One region of the Streptomyces sp. NPDC000345 genome, then DNA from elsewhere that is predicted to be linked to it. Evidence: riboswitches for the same ligand, from Rfam matches in the RefSeq annotation. Region 1 holds a riboswitch; each other region holds the start of a gene.
What was found. A riboswitch is a leader RNA that binds a small molecule or an ion and turns the genes downstream of it on or off. The one in region 1 is predicted to bind cyclic di-AMP.

Region 1 (2,192 bases):
CGGCCGTATCGGCGCCGACCGGCACGCGCGCGTGTGGCCCGCGCAGGTGCTCGGCACGTACTGCCTCGGCGGCACCCTCACCTCCCGCCTGGACCGCGTCCTGCGCGAGGAGAAGGGCTACACCTACGGGGTGCGCGCCTTCGGGCAGGTGCTCCGGTCCGCGCCGGACGGCTCGGGCGCCGCGATGCTGGCCATCAGCGGCTCCGTCGACACGCCGAACACCGGTCCCGCCCTGGACGACCTGTGGAAGGTGCTGCGCACCCTCGCCGCCGAGGGTCTGACGGACGCCGAGCGCGACGTCGCCGTGCAGAACCTGGTGGGCGTGGCGCCGCTGAAGTACGAGACCGCCGCGGCCGTCGCGAGCACCCTGGCCGACCAGGTCGAGCAGCATCTGCCGGACGACTACCAGGCCACGCTGTACCAGCAGCTCGCCGCGACCGGCACGGTGGAGGCCACCGCAGCGGCCGTGAGCGCCTTCCCGGTGGACCGTCTGGTGACCGTCCTCGTCGGTGACGCCGCCCGGATCGAGGAGGCCGTCGAGGCGCTCGGCATCGGCGAGGTGAAGGTCGTGCCGGCGGAGTAGCGGCGACCGGACCCGCGGCCGCCGAGGCCAACGGCACACGCGCGTACGGGCCCTGGTGGACGGCGACGGCCACCAGGGCCGCAAGATGTCCGGATTGAGGCAGAGGTTGCCTGTCTGTGCTGTGGGATGCGCTACAAAAACCCTGATCCGTTTGAGGATTGAAAGCGGCGCCGCATAGCTTCATGCGGGCTGTTCGTCAGGCAGTGCGCCGCATCCGCGGCACCGAACAGTCATCGCCGAGTCCCCGTACGGCGCGAGCCAGGGGAGCCGGGGACCCATGAAGTCCCTGGGGTGAATCGGACGCCCGCGCGAACGCGAGGGGGCCCGTAGGAGACCTTCCTGCTCCGAACCCGTCAGCTAACCCGGTAGGCGAGAAGGAAGGAAAGGACCGCTCAACTTCATGGCGTTCACCTGCGCCACCGGCAAGCACCGTCGCCCCAGCCGGATGCAGCGCACCACCGCGCGCGCGGCGAGCGTCGCGGCGCTCACCACCACCGGTGTCATGGCCACCGTCGCCTCCGCCCCGGCCTTCGCCGCCGAGCCCACGCCCGAGGAGACGGGGCTGATCCCCGTCGTCACCGCCGGCGAGTCCGTCGCCGAGCAGATCGACGACCAGGTCGCCGTGCAGAAGAAGGCCGCCTTCGAGGAGGCCGCGCGCGTGGCCGCCGCCAAGAAGGCCGCGGAGGAGCGCGAGGCACGCGTGCGTGCCGCCCGCGAGGCCGAGCGCAAGCGCCTGAACGCCTTCGTGCTGCCGATCACCGGTTCCTACGTCTCCACCGGCTACCAGGCCAGCAGCTCGCTGTGGTCCTCCGGCAGCCACACCGGCATCGACTTCCACGCCGCCAGCGGCACGCCCGTGCACGCGGTCGGCCTGGGCACGGTCGTCGAGGCGGGCTGGGGCGGGGCGTACGGCAACCAGGTCGTCATCAAGATGAACGACGGCACCTACACCCAGTACGGTCACCTGTCCTCCATCGGGGTCTCCGTGGGGCAGCAGGTCACCCCGGGGCAGCAGATCGGCCTGTCCGGCGCGACCGGCAACGTCACCGGCCCGCATCTGCACTTCGAGGCCCGCACCACGGCGGAGTACGGCTCGGACATCGACCCGGTCGCCTACCTCCGCCAGCACGGTGTGAACGTCTGACGACACACGGCGACAGATCGTCCAGCCCCGGCCCGCGTGGCCGGGGCTTTCGCCGTTTACGACCCCCCGCTGTCCAAAAAATATCCCTGGATTCCGGTCCGCCATCGGAAATTCCGGCTCATTGCAATAGAGTCACGGAACACACGTCAATCGTCGACGTTTCACGGGGATTAAGGCGGAGGTCGGTCATGCGTATTCCGGCGCACTCGGTGTGCACGGCCATCCGGGACGACATCGTCGCGGGTGTCTACGAGCGCGGCAGCCGCCTCACCGAGGAACTCCTCGCCCGCCGCTACGGAGTTTCCCGCGTCCCCGTCCGGGAGGCACTGCGCACCCTGGAGGCCGAGGGTTTCGTCGTCACCCGGCGCCACGCGGGCGCGTGCGTCGCGGAGCCGACCGAGCAGGAGGCGGCCGACCTGCTGGAGATGCGCATGCTCCTGGAGCCGCTCGGCGCCGCGCGGGCCG
Region 2 (2,192 bases), on a different contig from region 1:
GGTGTCGGCGCTCTGCTGCTGGGCGGCCTGTTCGGCGGCCTGCTGCCGGGCGAGCTCCGCCGCCTTGCGCGCGGCCTCCTCCTGCTTCTGCTTCTCGATCGCCGCCAGCCGCGCCTTCTCCTGGGCCGTCAGCTGCGACAGCAGCTCGCGCGCGTCGCCGAGCTTCTTCTGGACCGTGGCCTTGGCGGTCTTCAGGTCGCCCTGTGTGTCGGTGAGCGTCGCGAGGCTCTCGGTGGCCTCCTGGCGCTTCCTCATCGTCGCCGACTGCTCGGTGAAGTAGTCGTCGACCGCGCCCTTCTGGCGGTCGGTCAGCCGGCTCATCAGCTGCGTCTGGTCGAAGTAGTCCTGCGGCGAGTCCGCGAGCAGGAAGGTCGCCGTGTCGGGCGCGGAGGCGCCGGTGCGGTACTGGGCCGCGGCGAAGGAGCCCAGCTCCTCCCGCGCCTCGTTGAGCTTCTGGGTGCGCTGGGCGACGTCGTCGAGGAGGGTGTCGACCCTTTTGCGCTGCTTGGTCGTCTTCTCCTTGGCGGCGTTGTACTTCTCGGTCGCCGACTCCGCCTGGCGGTAGAGGTCGTCGACCTTCTTCTCGACCTCCTCCAGGCTCGGCTTGCCGTCGTCGGACGGCGCGGCGTTCGCCGTCTGGGAGAGCAGGGCCACGGAGGTGAGGGCGGCTGTGGCGAGGGCGGGCGTGCGGATGCCCGCCACGCGCGAACCCGCGGAACGCGGCTTGCGGTGCTGCGACGCCAAGGGAGGCGACTCCTTCCAACGGTCCGCCTACCGGGTTAGCTGTCGGGTTCGGGCGGGTGGTTCGGAAGGGTTGCCCTACGGCCTGCTCCGAAGGGGAGTCGGGCCGATTCACCCCAAGGTCTCGGTGGGTCCCCGGCTCCGGCTGCCGCGAGGGGGCGCGCCGGACTCGGCGGAGGCCGCGCGGCCCGGCGGGGTTCGCCGGTGGGGGTCGTGCGGCCTGCCCGGCACGGTAGCCAACTCGTGTGGTCCCTGTGAAGGTTGATGGGTGATATGCCCGATACATTTTCGTGACATCGGGCAAAGTCCGGGCGAGGGTCGCGGACCGTGCACCCCCCGCTCCGGGGAGTGAGTGAAGGCCGCGTTCCGGTTCCCCGGGGGCGGGCCGCCGGGCATGTTCCCGGGACGGGTCCGCGTTGTCGGTGGGGCACCCTAGACTCGGAGAGCGATGAGCAGCCTCTTTGACGACAGCTTCCTGGCGGACCTCCAGGGCCCACGCGGCCCCGAGGAGGAACCCCCGCCGCCGCCCGAGGACGATCACACTCCGGAACCGGTTCCGGACGATCTGTTCGGCGGGAAGTTCGACGTGCCCCCGGACCGCGACGCCTACTACCGTGACGGCGCCCCGCGCCCGGCGCTCGACGCGGCGGCGCTCCTGGAGGGGCTCAACGACAACCAGCGCGCGGCCGTCGTCCACGCCGGCACCCCCCTGCTCATCGTCGCCGGCGCCGGCTCCGGCAAGACCCGTGTGCTCACCCACCGCATCGCCCACCTCCTCGCCGAGCGGGACGTCCACCCGGGCCAGATCCTCGCGATCACCTTCACCAACAAGGCCGCGGGCGAGATGAAGGAGCGGGTCGAGCAGCTCGTCGGCCCGCGCGCGAACGCGATGTGGGTGATGACCTTCCACAGCGCGTGCGTGCGCATCCTGCGCCGCGAGAGCAAGAAGCTCGGCTTCACGTCGTCGTTCTCGATCTACGATGCCGCCGACTCCAAGCGTCTGATGGCCCTGGTCTGCCGCGACCTGGACCTCGATCCCAAGCGCTTCCCCCCGAAGTCCTTCAGCGCCAAGATCAGCAACCTGAAGAACGAGCTGATCGACGAGGAGGACTTCGCCGCCCAGGCCGCCGACGGCTTCGAGAAGACCCTCGCCCAGGCCTACGCGATGTACCAGTCCCGTCTGCGCGAGGCGAACGCCCTCGACTTCGACGACCTGATCATGACGACGGTCAATCTGCTGCGTGCCTTCCCGGACGTCGCCGAGCACTACCGCCGCCGCTTCCGGCATGTCCTCGTCGACGAGTACCAGGACACCAACCACGCCCAGTACGCGCTGGTCAGGGAGCTGGTCGGCACCTTTGAGCACCCGGTCGACGTACCGCCCGGCGCGTACGACGTGCCGCCCGCCGAGCTGTGCGTCGTGGGTGACGCCGACCAGTCGATCTATGCCT
Region 3 (2,192 bases), on a different contig from region 1:
ACCTGTGGTGCGAGCCGATCAGCAAGGTGCTGCTGCGCCACCCCACCCTGTCCGACGACGAGTTGGCGGCGACGGCCCGGGCGGTGGCCGGCTCGCTCGCCACCGTCACCATGTCGGGGCCCGGCACGGTGGAGCTGCAGCCGTGCGGGGTCACCAAGGCGACCGGACTGGCCCTGGCCGCGGACCACCTGGGCCTGCGGCCCGAGGACACCCTGGCCTTCGGGGACATGCCCAACGACATCCCGATGTTCGACTGGGCCGCCCGCGGTGTCGCGATGGCCAACGCCCACCCGGAGCTCAAGGCGGTCGCCGACGAGGTGACGACGTCGAACGAGGACGACGGCGTCGCCGTCGTCCTCGAACGTCTCTGTCCCTAGCGGCTCGGCTCAGTACGCGCCGAACACGTTGTCGATCGAGCCGTACCGCGCAGCCGCGTAGTTGCAGGAGGCGGTGATGTTCGCGACCGGGTCGTACGGGTCCCAGGAGGTGCCGGACACGTGGTACGCGTTGAAGGTCGGGTCGATGATCTGCAGCAGGCCCTTGGACGGGGTGCCGGCGGCAGCGTTGGAGTCCCAGAGGTTGATGGCGGACGGGTTGCCCGAGGACTCGCGCAGCACGTTGCGGTAGATGCCGTTGTAGGTGCCCGGGATCCCGTGCTGCGCCATGACCTGGAGCGACGCGCGGATCCAGCCGTCGAGGTTGTTGGCGTAGCCGAGGCTGGTGGCGGTGGCCACGGTCGGGGTCGCCGCGGAGGCGGTGGTCGCGCCGAAGAGCGGGAGGGCGAGCACGGTGACGCCGGTGGCGGCGACGGCGAGCGCGCGGGCGAGGCGGCGGGGCTGAGCGGGCATGGCGAAGTTCCTCTCCGTCGCCTGCGAGGTGAGCTGTCGGGTTCGGGCGGGAGCTGCCCGGCCGGTCCTCGCGGACACGACTTCACCCCAAGCCGTCCCGGTATGTCCTGAACATGCCCACAGACATGTCCGGGTCCGCCCGGTGCGGCGACTTACCTGGTTCCCCCGCTCCTGCCCTGGTGTTCTCGGTGGGTGCCGGGGCGGTGGCAGGATTCGGCGTCCGCCCGACAGGCCGGGAACGTATGCGAGAGCACATGTCCGGAACAAGTGGCGGATTCACAGTTCGGCCCTATTGACCTTGGTCTGCGCTCTATGGGGTGCTTGATCCTTTGTGGCTGCAAACGTCAACTCGCTTGAGCGGGAAGAGGAATCGGAATGGGGCGGAGGGGAACCTGTTTCCCGGGGGAGTGAGCCAACTCACCGGCATCCACAAGAGGGGCTAATCGGGCAATAGCCTCAACGGGTTATTAAGGGGCCGATGCCGAGGGGGGACCCTTATACGGCCGGGCTGTAACCGTGGGGGCTCGCGGTGATCGAAACATGACCGGATACGCTGACTTGAGTGAGCGCAGAGACCTATCGACAAACCGCGTAGTCGCCAGTAGACACCAGCAGACAGGAGACCCCTCGTGACCGTCGTCGAGCCGTTTGGGCTGAGCGTGCGGGACCAGGCTCTGGAAGCCGATGTCCAGGCCGGACTGGCGGCTGTCGAGGAAGGCTTGCTCGAGGCCACCAAGAGTGAGGTGCCGTTCATCACCGAGGCGGCCCAGCACCTGCTGCGGGCCGGCGGGAAGCGGTTCCGCCCGCTGCTCGTGATGCTCGCGGCACGCTTCGGCGACCCCTACGCGCCGGGAATCGTCCCCTCGGCCGTCGTGGTGGAGCTCACCCATCTGGCCACCCTCTACCACGACGACGTCATGGACGAGGCCGCGGTGCGGCGCGGGGTGCCCAGCGCGAACGCCCGCTGGGGCAACTCGCTCGCCGTCCTCACCGGCGACTTCCTCTTCGCGCGCGCCTCGCACATCCTGGCCGACCTCGGCCCGGAGGCGGTGCGGGTGCAGGCGGAGGCGTTCGAGCGGCTGGTCACCGGCCAGATCCTGGAGACGGCCGGCCCGGTCGACGGCCGTGACCCGGTCGAGCACTACCTCGACGTCCTCGGCGGCAAGACCGGCTCCCTGGTGGCGGTCTCCTGCCGGTTCGGCGCGATGATGTCGGGCGCCGACGAGACCGTCGTGGACGTGCTGACCCAGTACGGGGAGCGGCTCGGCGTCGCCTTCCAGCTCGCCGACGACGTCCTCGACATCGCCTCCGACTCCCACGAGTCGGGCAAGACGCCGGGCACGG
Region 4 (2,192 bases), on a different contig from region 1:
AGCCGCAACCAGCAGATAGCCGTGGCCCAGCAGCTCCTCGCGGAGGAGGGTGTCGGCGCCTGGGGCACCTGTGCCCTGACGTCCGGGCTCACCAAGGAGAGCGGCGCGGTCGGAGTGGACACCGGAGTCGCCGGCGGCGAGTCCGACTCGTCCGTGTCCTCCGGATTGTCCGACCTGTCCAAGGGATCGTCCGATTCCGGGAAGTCCGGCGACTCCAACGGCTCGGCCGGTTCCGGCGACTCCGGCGAGAGTCCGTCCGACTCCTCCGGTGATGGGGCTGGTTCGGCCTCGGAGTCCCCTTCGTCCTCTTCGTCCTCCGCGGCGAACGACTCCGGCAAGTCCGACACTTCGGGCGGCGGCTCGGAGGGCTCACAGGGCGCCGACAGCTCGCCCACAGCGACCCCGGAAGGGGACGACTCGGACAATACGGTGCAGGCGGAGGGTTCTTGGAGCCTCGTCGACACCGGCTCGCTCGGCTCCGGCCGCCATCGCGGCACCACCGCCGACGAGAGTGCCGCGGGCGGCACGAGGACCGCCTCCTCCGGCCGGCACGCCGCGTCCACCTACGTCGTCCAGGAGGGTGACTCGCTCATCACCATCGCCGACTCCCTTGGTGTCGACGGGGGATGGCGTGCGCTCTACGCCGAGAACAAGGACGTCATCGGTCCCGACCCGAGCGACATCACCCCCGGTCAGACCCTGGACACCGGGGTCGAATAGGGCTGGAACACCCAGAAAAACACCGGGAGTTCACGTCCCACTTCGTGGCTAATGTCCGCTTTGGTGAAAGTGTGGGATGAGTCTCAGAAGTCGTGATCGTCTTTGAAATTCCCCGGATCCCGTGTCTACGGTCATGACCGCTCGGCAACCCGAGCCCCGGCCGCCGCAACGCCGAATCCTGCCAGCGGCACCCCGGGAACAGTCGTCGCGTCAAGCGCCGTAGGCAGGAGCGGGGGACCCAAGGTAAGTGCCGGACCCGGCGGATGACCGCCGGAACCGGCTCGGGGTGAAGCCGCGCACCGTGAGGTGCGTGGCCGGGCAACTCAACCGGCCCGAACCCGACAGCTCACCTCGCAGGCGTCGGTGAGGGGATCGATCCATGCTGTTTTCCGGCAAGGGCAAGCACCGTCGTCCGAACAAGGCCACCCGCGCCGCCGCACTCGCCGGCGTCACCGGTGTCGCCATCGCCGCCCCGCTGATGGCGGCCGGCAACGCCTCCGCCGCCACCGCTTCCGAATGGGACGCGGTCGCTCAGTGCGAGTCCGGCGGCAACTGGTCCATCAACACCGGCAACGGCTACTACGGCGGCCTGCAGTTCTCGGCCTCCACCTGGGCCGCGTACGGCGGCACCGCCTACGCCGCGCGCGCCGACCTCGCCAGCAAGGAACAGCAGATCACCATCGCCGAGAAGGTCCTCGCGGGCCAGGGCAAGGGTGCCTGGCCGGTCTGCGGCACCGGTCTGTCCAACACTCCGTACTCGGGTGGCGGCTCCACGGGCTCCTCCTCGAGCGGCTCCACCGGCTCCTCCTCCGGCAGCGGCACCACCACGCGCTCGACCGAGCAGCAGAGCGCCTCCCGCTCCGCCGAGCGCCCCGCCGCCTCCAAGACGGTCACCACCCCGACCGGCAAGAAGGTCAAGAAGGGTGACGGCGAGTACAAGGTCGTCAAGGGCGACACCCTCAGCACCATCGCCGAGAAGCACAAGGTCAAGGGCGGCTGGCAGAAGCTGTTCCAGCTGAACAAGGACATCGTCGAGGACGCCGACCTCATCTACCCGGGCCAGCAGCTGCACCTGAAGTGACACCTGGCTCCTGGCCGGCCCACAGCATCCTCACAACCGAGGCCCGCACACTGAAGGCCTCGTGAGGGTCACCCCCGTCCCCACGGGCTCCCCGCTCCGGTGCGTGTTCCCCCGTACGCACCGGGGCGGGGTTTTTTTCTGCCCTCCGGCCGTTCTTCGCCATCTGTTCGCCCGAGTTCCGTCCCCGGTCTTTGTTCCGGCCAGGAACAATGTGTACGGTCAGTCTGTCCACGGGACGGTCGGTCGGCTGCCGACGGCCCCGGGGCGGTTAGGCTCTAGTCGCAAGGCTCACCAAAGGCCGACATGGCCCGCGGGCCCCGCACAACCAGCGTCACATCCCAAGAAGGAGATGCTCGTGCCGTCCATCGACGTCGTCGTAGCCCGGGAAATC

Region 2: linked by a shared signal. The riboswitch ahead of ACFY30_RS02955 (NlpC/P60 family protein) and the one ahead of ACFY30_RS29510 (M23 family metallopeptidase) in region 1 are both predicted to bind cyclic di-AMP.
Region 3: linked by a shared signal. The riboswitch ahead of ACFY30_RS03955 (transglycosylase SLT domain-containing protein) and the one ahead of ACFY30_RS29510 (M23 family metallopeptidase) in region 1 are both predicted to bind cyclic di-AMP.
Region 4: linked by a shared signal. The riboswitch ahead of ACFY30_RS09935 (transglycosylase family protein) and the one ahead of ACFY30_RS29510 (M23 family metallopeptidase) in region 1 are both predicted to bind cyclic di-AMP.

Annotation. Positions count from the first base shown of each region.
Region 1 covers NZ_JBIAZE010000014.1:122,443-124,634, forward strand. The annotation lists gene ACFY30_RS29505 (M16 family metallopeptidase) at 1-583, shown strand, start outside; cyclic di-AMP (ydaO/yuaA leader) riboswitch at 808-969, shown strand; gene ACFY30_RS29510 (M23 family metallopeptidase) at 984-1,727, shown strand; gene ACFY30_RS29515 (GntR family transcriptional regulator) at 1,916-2,192, shown strand, end outside.
Region 2 covers NZ_JBIAZE010000001.1:631,484-633,675, reverse strand. The annotation lists gene ACFY30_RS02955 (NlpC/P60 family protein) at 1-744, opposite strand, end outside; cyclic di-AMP (ydaO/yuaA leader) riboswitch at 752-912, opposite strand; gene pcrA (DNA helicase PcrA) at 1,190-2,192, shown strand, end outside.
Region 3 covers NZ_JBIAZE010000001.1:852,404-854,595, reverse strand. The annotation lists gene ACFY30_RS03960 (HAD family hydrolase) at 1-377, shown strand, start outside; gene ACFY30_RS03955 (transglycosylase SLT domain-containing protein) at 387-848, opposite strand; cyclic di-AMP (ydaO/yuaA leader) riboswitch at 852-1,077, opposite strand; gene ACFY30_RS03950 (polyprenyl synthetase family protein) at 1,478-2,192, shown strand, end outside.
Region 4 covers NZ_JBIAZE010000003.1:535,799-537,990, forward strand. The annotation lists gene ACFY30_RS09930 (transglycosylase family protein) at 1-720, shown strand, start outside; cyclic di-AMP (ydaO/yuaA leader) riboswitch at 926-1,095, shown strand; gene ACFY30_RS09935 (transglycosylase family protein) at 1,100-1,801, shown strand; gene eno (phosphopyruvate hydratase) at 2,157-2,192, shown strand, end outside.